Regions from separate parts of the Bradyrhizobium sp. AZCC 1693 genome, predicted to be linked through region 2. Evidence: predicted binding sites of a transcription regulator. Region 2 holds the regulator's gene; the other holds the start of a gene.
The links. Region 2 encodes LexA, which represses DNA repair genes until DNA is damaged. Its sites were predicted from a motif close to TGTTCNNNNTGTGTTCNG; they were not measured.
Positions count from the first base shown of each region.

Region 1 (3,325 bases), 2.5 Mb from region 2:
TTAGCTTTCTGTCCCGGTAGAGACAGCGTAGCCCGGATAAGCGACAGCGACATCCGGGATCTTATCACCGATCCCGCATATCGCCATGCTCATGCGGGCCTACTTGCTGTTTTATGAGAAGAAGTGGCCTCAGCTGCCTTCTTTTTCTTCATTGAGCTTGTCCTTCCCAAGTTCGGCAAGTCGTAGCTCCAGGGTATCAGATGAGTCAGGATGCGAGGCCGCAAAAAGTTTAGCTAGCGCAGACTTCGCTGCAACCGAGGTATCTTCCCAAGGTTTGGTTTTCGACGGCTGGGTTTTCGCAGAACGGTCAGACGCAACGATGACATAAGCGGTCGACGGGTTGTTTTCGATCTTGTTCAAGCGTTCCTTAATGCCTGCCATCTCGTCCAAGAGTACTCGTTGAGAGTCGGTAGCCTGTTCTTGAAGATGCACCACTCCCCTTGCATGCGTGACCGGGTTATCAACCTTGTATCCATCTGCGAGTACTGCCTCCACTGCGCTCTTGAGCCGCGCAGTTGCATTCTTGAGGTCAATGGGGCGTTCAAGTGAAAACTCGATTGACCGATACGCGCTGATATCAAACGGTATCTTCTGTCCGACCTTGTGCATGTGGATGATTGGCTTCTGCGCCATGTGGCGAATGCCTATTTCATAGAACGCATTTGCGTTAAGCGTAGTGATGTCCGCGATGACTAAATCGTCATTGAGAAGATGCGTAATAACCTGAGTGTCGATAAGGCCAGGCTGAGGGAGTTTGTCCGCCCGATATATAACAAACTCGTCTTCCAAAGCTGGCGTTATGATCCCTTCCAAAACCCACTCTGCGTGAGTGCGATCCGAACTGGTTTCGTCTCCGATTGGCCCAACGACAAAGCAATCTTTCTTTTTGCCTTCGGACATACCAGCCTCCCCTGCTAAACCACAACCTAGAAGAATTCATTCAGATCCTCAACACCTCGGACAATTAGATATTGCGGCCGTTCTCACAAACGTTCCTACTCCTCCGAGAAATCTAACCTTCCTGCTCACGGCACGTTATCGCTCCTGCCACCACCAACCCCATACGGCTTGTTGAGAAAGTAACTCCGGTTGCCCAGCGCCGCTTCGGCGTACTGGTCGATCGCAACGATGATCGCCTGCACATGCGCGTGGCACCAGCCTTCCCGCGTTGCCTGGATGCGAACCTCCGCCAGGGCTTTTATCCATGGCGGGTTATCCGCGTTGTGGTCGTACCATCTGAGCGGTGCTGACATCGCTGGCCCCTGTTGATGAAGTCTTCCAGCTCCGCCCGCTTGCGCGAGAGCAGGAGCTGAGCCCGCGCGTTGTCGAGGCCGGATTGATCGAGCCGGCGCGCAAGCTGGTCCAGTTCGCCAATCCGCCGGCGCAGGGCTTGAATCACCTCATCGCTCACGGCGGCCTCGAGCCTTTTCCATTCCGATGGAATCGGAACGGGGCTCTGGATTTTTGATTGGACGCGTTTGCTTGACGCGAACCGGTCCCCACCGCGGATCAGGTCCGCGGCTGGCTTTCGCCGGAAAACGCGCTGGCGCCCCGCTCGCGGATTTTCTGCCGGCCGCGCGGACATCCAGCTTCAGCCGCTCGTCGACATTGAGCAGCCGCTCTTCGCCGCCGAGCCGGTTCCGCTCGCCGATCAGGCCGAGCATGACGACCCGCATGGACATCAGGTGAACCGCGGCCTCCGAGCAGTCCTCATCCCGGTTGACCCGTTTGCGGATATTATCCTCCGAGCTCAGCATCTCCGCCCGCAAGAACCTGATTTTTCTGCGAATTTCGTTCAATTTGTTGTCCATGGGCCACCTCGTCAGGGTTGAACCCTATAAGAACAAATAAAGAACAAATTTCAAGTTAAGAGTCGGCTCCCAAGCAAAGATTCTTTGGAGCCCCCGATGACCCGCCTCCCCGACCAGGTCGATGCGCCGATGACGCCGTGCCAACTGGCGACGCTCCGCACCCTCAGCGCCGAGGCGTATCAGCCGAAACTGTTCGAGAAGGATTTGACGGCAAGGGAAGCCGAGCGGCGGATCGCGGCGCTGAAGGCGGAGATCGAGTTGGCGAATTCGTTTTGAACGGTCGGTTGTTGCTTCAACAAGGCAAGCAAGCCCTTGAAAGCATATCGGGGACATCCATATACCATCCATGCAGATGGTATATGGAGGATGCAACTATGGAAACTAATGTCCGGGAACTTCGGTCCAAGCCGCCTGAAACAGAGAAAATCACGATCAATCTGGGTTATGTGGACCTTGGTCACGTCGATCTAATGGTTCAGGAAGGGTTCTACTCGAACCGTACCGATTTCATCCGCACGGCGATCCGGAACCAACTCGAACGTCATGCCGACGTCGTCAAGCAGTCAACGGCCCGCAAAAGTCTGGACCTCGGACTGCGAAACTACAGCCGCGAGGATCTCGAAGCCGTGCGGCGAGCCGGTGAGATGCTGCACATCAATGTTCTGGGCCTTGCCAGCATCGCCCAAGACGTCACGCCTGAGCTTGCTCGCGCCACCATTGCCTCAGTCTCCGTGCTGGGCGCATTGCATGCCAGTCCGGCGGTGAAGGCCGCCCTCGCCGACAGGACACGGTGAAGGCGATGCTGAACCAAAACATAATTCGGGAGGCGACACGCCTCACGCGCGCAGGCCAACTCGTTGAGGCCACCGCGCTCCTTCAGCGCATGCTTCGCGGCGAGAGTGCAGACGCGCCATCGCGTACCGGCGGTCGCATCGCTCTTGCAGGACGCGAACCGCTAATCATTGACGCGAAGGCCAATGTTATTGAGGAGACGGATAGTCATCCGCAATCAACGCCAACCACCTCCGCACCATCGCGCATGCTCGGGGCGTTGCTGGATCGCAAGAAGGCGCGCTCTGAAATCGGACTGCGAGGTGTGATGAAGCGCGCCCCGCTCTCCACACCGGACATCGTGCCGGAGGGCGCCCGTTTCATTGAAAGGACGTACAACAGTCCCGCGGGAAGCCGTGCCTACAGGCTCTTCATCCCGAGCCGCTATCAAGAGCGACCGCTTCCCTTGGTCGTCATGCTTCACGGCTGTACTCAGTCGCCGGATGATTTCGCCGCCGGCACGAGGATGAACTTTCTCGCGGAGGAACAAAATTGCTTCGTGGTCTATCCTGCTCAGCCCAGCCAGGCAAACCAGGCGAAATGCTGGAACTGGTTTCGCACAGCCGACCAGCAGCGAGGCAGAGGTGAACCCTCGCTTATCGCGGGCATCACGCGCCAAATCATGGATGACTATTTGGTTGATCGAAAGCGCATTTACGTTGGCGGGCTGTCGGCCGGAGCGG
Region 1 covers NZ_JAZHSD010000001.1:3,798,878-3,802,202, forward strand. Annotated here, with positions in the region: gene V1293_RS18070 (AsmA family protein) at 1-4, shown strand, start outside; gene V1293_RS18075 (hypothetical protein) at 130-900, opposite strand; gene V1293_RS18080 (hypothetical protein) at 1,026-1,253, opposite strand; gene V1293_RS18085 (hypothetical protein) at 1,401-1,664, opposite strand; gene V1293_RS18090 (DUF3072 domain-containing protein) at 1,908-2,087, shown strand; gene V1293_RS18095 (CopG family transcriptional regulator) at 2,186-2,605, shown strand; gene V1293_RS18100 (extracellular catalytic domain type 1 short-chain-length polyhydroxyalkanoate depolymerase) at 2,611-3,325, shown strand, end outside.
Region 1: V1293_RS18090 (DUF3072 domain-containing protein) is a predicted target of LexA. The motif match lies at 1,840-1,857, and genes of this name have one in related genera.

Region 2 (3,325 bases):
GGCGAAGCGGTGCGGATCTTCACCGGCGGCGTGATCCCTGATGGCGCCGATGCCGTCATCATCCAGGAAGACACCGGCGTCGACGGCGATCATATCACCATCACGGACGCCGCCGTTTCTGGCCGGCATATCCGGCCCGCCGGCGTCGATTTCAGTGAAGGCGACGTCTTGCTCAAGCGAGGGCGCCGGCTCGCCGACCGCGATTTGTCGCTCGCCGCCGGCATGAACTATCCGGAGCTAGCGGTGCACCGCCGCCCAAAGGTCGCCGTGCTTGCGACCGGCGACGAGCTGGTGATGCCGGGGTCGACCCCGGGCCCGGGCCAGATCGTCTATTCGAACGGCTACGGAATCCGTGCGCTGGCGCGCGCCGAGGGCGCCGAGGTCCTCGATCTCGGGATCGCCGCCGACACGGTCGCCGCCACCGCGCAAGGCATCCGCCGCGCCCGCGAGCTTGAAGCAGATATCCTGATCACCATGGGCGGGGCCTCGGTCGGCGACCATGACCTGGTCAAGCGGTCGCTGGAGGCCGAGGGCACGGCGATGGCGTTCTGGCGCATAGCGATGCGGCCGGGCAAGCCGATGATGCATGGCAGGCTGGGTGCAATGCGGGTGATCGGCCTGCCCGGCAATCCCGTCTCCTCCTATGTCTGCGGCTTCCTGTTTCTGGTGCCGTTGATTCGTGCATTATCGGGCCGCGACACCGTCCATCATCCGCGCGAAGGCGCCGAACTGGGGCGCGATCTCGCCGCCAACGACCAGCGCGAGGACTATCTTCGGGCCCGCCTAGAAGCGCGCGAAGACGGCACCCTGATCGCGGTTCCGGTGAACCACCAGGACTCATCGCTATTGGGGAATCTCGCTGCGGCACGGGCACTTGTGATACGTCCGCCGTTCGCGCCGGCTGCGGCAAAGGGTTCGCGTTGCGAGCTGCTCCGGCTGCCGGAATGACGCCCTGAACGGCACGTTTAAGGGTGTCTTCAGCCGAAGCCGCAATGCGTTCACTTGAAATTAAGTGGTTGCGGAACACATATCGAACATATAGTGTCCGTTCATGATTTGTTTCGACTGCTAGTGTCCATGGTTGGGAGTTTTGACGACTCCCGCGATGGACCCTGGAGATTCGGGACCGAAAGACGACGCCAACCGGGGGATTGCTCGCGATGCTTACGCGCAAACAGTATGAACTTCTGCGTTTCATCAATGAACGGTTGAAGGAAGCCGGCGTACCGCCCTCCTTCGACGAGATGAAGGACGCGCTCGACCTGCGCTCGAAATCCGGAATCCACCGTCTCATTACGGCACTGGAGGAGCGCGGCTTCATCCGCCGCCTGCCCAACCGCGCCCGCGCCATCGAAGTCATCAAGCTGCCGGAGCTGGCTGCCGCCGGCAACGGCCGCCGCGGCTTCACGCCGAGCGTCATCGAAGGCACGCTCGGCAAGCGCACGGTGAGCGCGCCGGCCACCGAGGACGACGGCAACCGCCCGGTCGCCGTGCCCGTGATGGGCCGGATCGCCGCCGGTACGCCGATCGAGGCGCTGCAGACCCGCAGCCACACCATCAGCGTGCCGCCCGATATGCTCGGCTCCGGCGAGCATTACGCGCTCGAAGTGCGCGGCGATTCCATGGTGGATGCCGGCATTCTCGACGGCGACATGGCGCTGATCCAGCGCAACGAGACCGCCGACACCGGCGACATCGTGGTGGCGCTGATCGACGAGGAGGAAGCCACCCTGAAGCGCTTCCGCCGCCGCGGCGCCTCGATTGCGCTGGAGCCCGCCAACACCGCCTATGAAGTGCGCATCCTGCCGCCGAACCGGGTCCGGATTCAGGGCAAGCTGATCGGGCTGTACCGAAAATATTGAACCGTCGGGTTGCAGACACGACCGCGACAACAGCCCCGGCCTTCGGCCGGGGTTTTTTGCGGCATGCCGGGAACCAAACTGTGTTAGCGCGTTTGTGATTTAGACGCAGCGCGCCGGTCGCAGAAATGCCCAGAAGCAAGAAAACGCTCTGCGCCAAGTCAGCTCTGATAGAGGCCTGTGCCTCCTTCCAGACACGGGGCGCTATCTCAAACGAGGGAGCCATCCGATGTGTGACTATAGCCTGCACGCTGTGGCGACGCGGCCTGCCAAGGTCGGCGAGACGCTGATCACCACGACATTCCGCGGTACGTCCACCCGCGGCTTCGCGTCGGAACGCGAGCCCGCAGTAGCGGTCTGCATGCTTCCCGGCACCGAACTGGCGTTCGCCGAAGACGTCAAATACGACAACCGGTGGATCTGGACGCGGACCACCGACTGGCGGGTCGGCAAGTTCAACCAGATCGAACCGGAAGTATCCGACCGTCATCATGACGCGATCGAATTTCCGGACGGAAGCCATGTGCTGGTGACGCAGCTTTGCGAAGGCCAGCGCGCAACCGTGCTGCAATTGCCGGTAACCGAGGGCGAACGTGCGCCGAAGGTGACGGAAGCGCCACCGGCCGAATCCATCGTGACCGGATAGAATACGATCCACATGCGATCCGCCGGTTCAGGCCGGCGGATCGCGGTGATATGGTTTTTTGAGAAACTCGGCACCGGGGCGGTCGGTGGTCAACAAAGTCACATGGCAAAGAGCCGGACGCGTCACGGAGCCCGGACGGTACATGTTCCGGTACGGCTGGCTCACCATCACGGCTGAAGATCTCGCGATCTGGCAGCAATTCCCCGAGGCGTCGTTCACGCTGGTCAACCTCCCGTCGTCTCCCGACGCGCCGGAGGAATTCCACCTCGGCGCGTTCGAAATACCAGCCAGTCGCTCAAGTCCCTCGGTCGACGAGCACTGAAGGTCGTCTACTCCTCCGCCTGAAGGTCTGCCTCGGCCGGCGTGGCGTCGACCGCGCGAGGCGGCACAACACGCGGCGCAAGAACGGTGGCGTCTGCCTCGCGCTCCTCGGCTGCGGCCGGCGACCACGGACGGTCAATGCCCCTCGGTTTGGCCGCTTCGACGACAAACCCCTCTCGGCTGCGTTGCAACGCCATTGCGCCCTGCCGCCGCAGCCGGTCGGCATCGATGACCGAAGCCGCGCATGACGCGGGTGCCTGCCGTAGCGTCACAATGAGCGCCGCGCGCTCGCAATCGTCCGACAGCGCCTCGGGCCTGAGCGCCTGCGCGACCAGGCCGCCAGCGGATTGCATCACGCAGCCAAGGTCGTCGCATGAGACGCCTGCGGTGAGCGACGCATCGGCCGCCGTACGCGCGTCCGCATCCGCCGCCAGCCACTCCTTCAGCAGGAAGACATCGCGGGAGCCTTTGGCCGCATGCATCAGATGGAGCTGGCCGT
Region 2 covers NZ_JAZHSD010000001.1:1,330,496-1,333,820, forward strand. Annotated here, with positions in the region: gene V1293_RS06610 (molybdopterin molybdotransferase MoeA) at 1-948, shown strand, start outside; gene lexA (transcriptional repressor LexA) at 1,161-1,862, shown strand; gene V1293_RS06620 (hypothetical protein) at 2,089-2,505, shown strand; gene V1293_RS06625 (hypothetical protein) at 2,648-2,827, shown strand; gene V1293_RS06630 (ComEC/Rec2 family competence protein) at 2,835-3,325, opposite strand, start outside.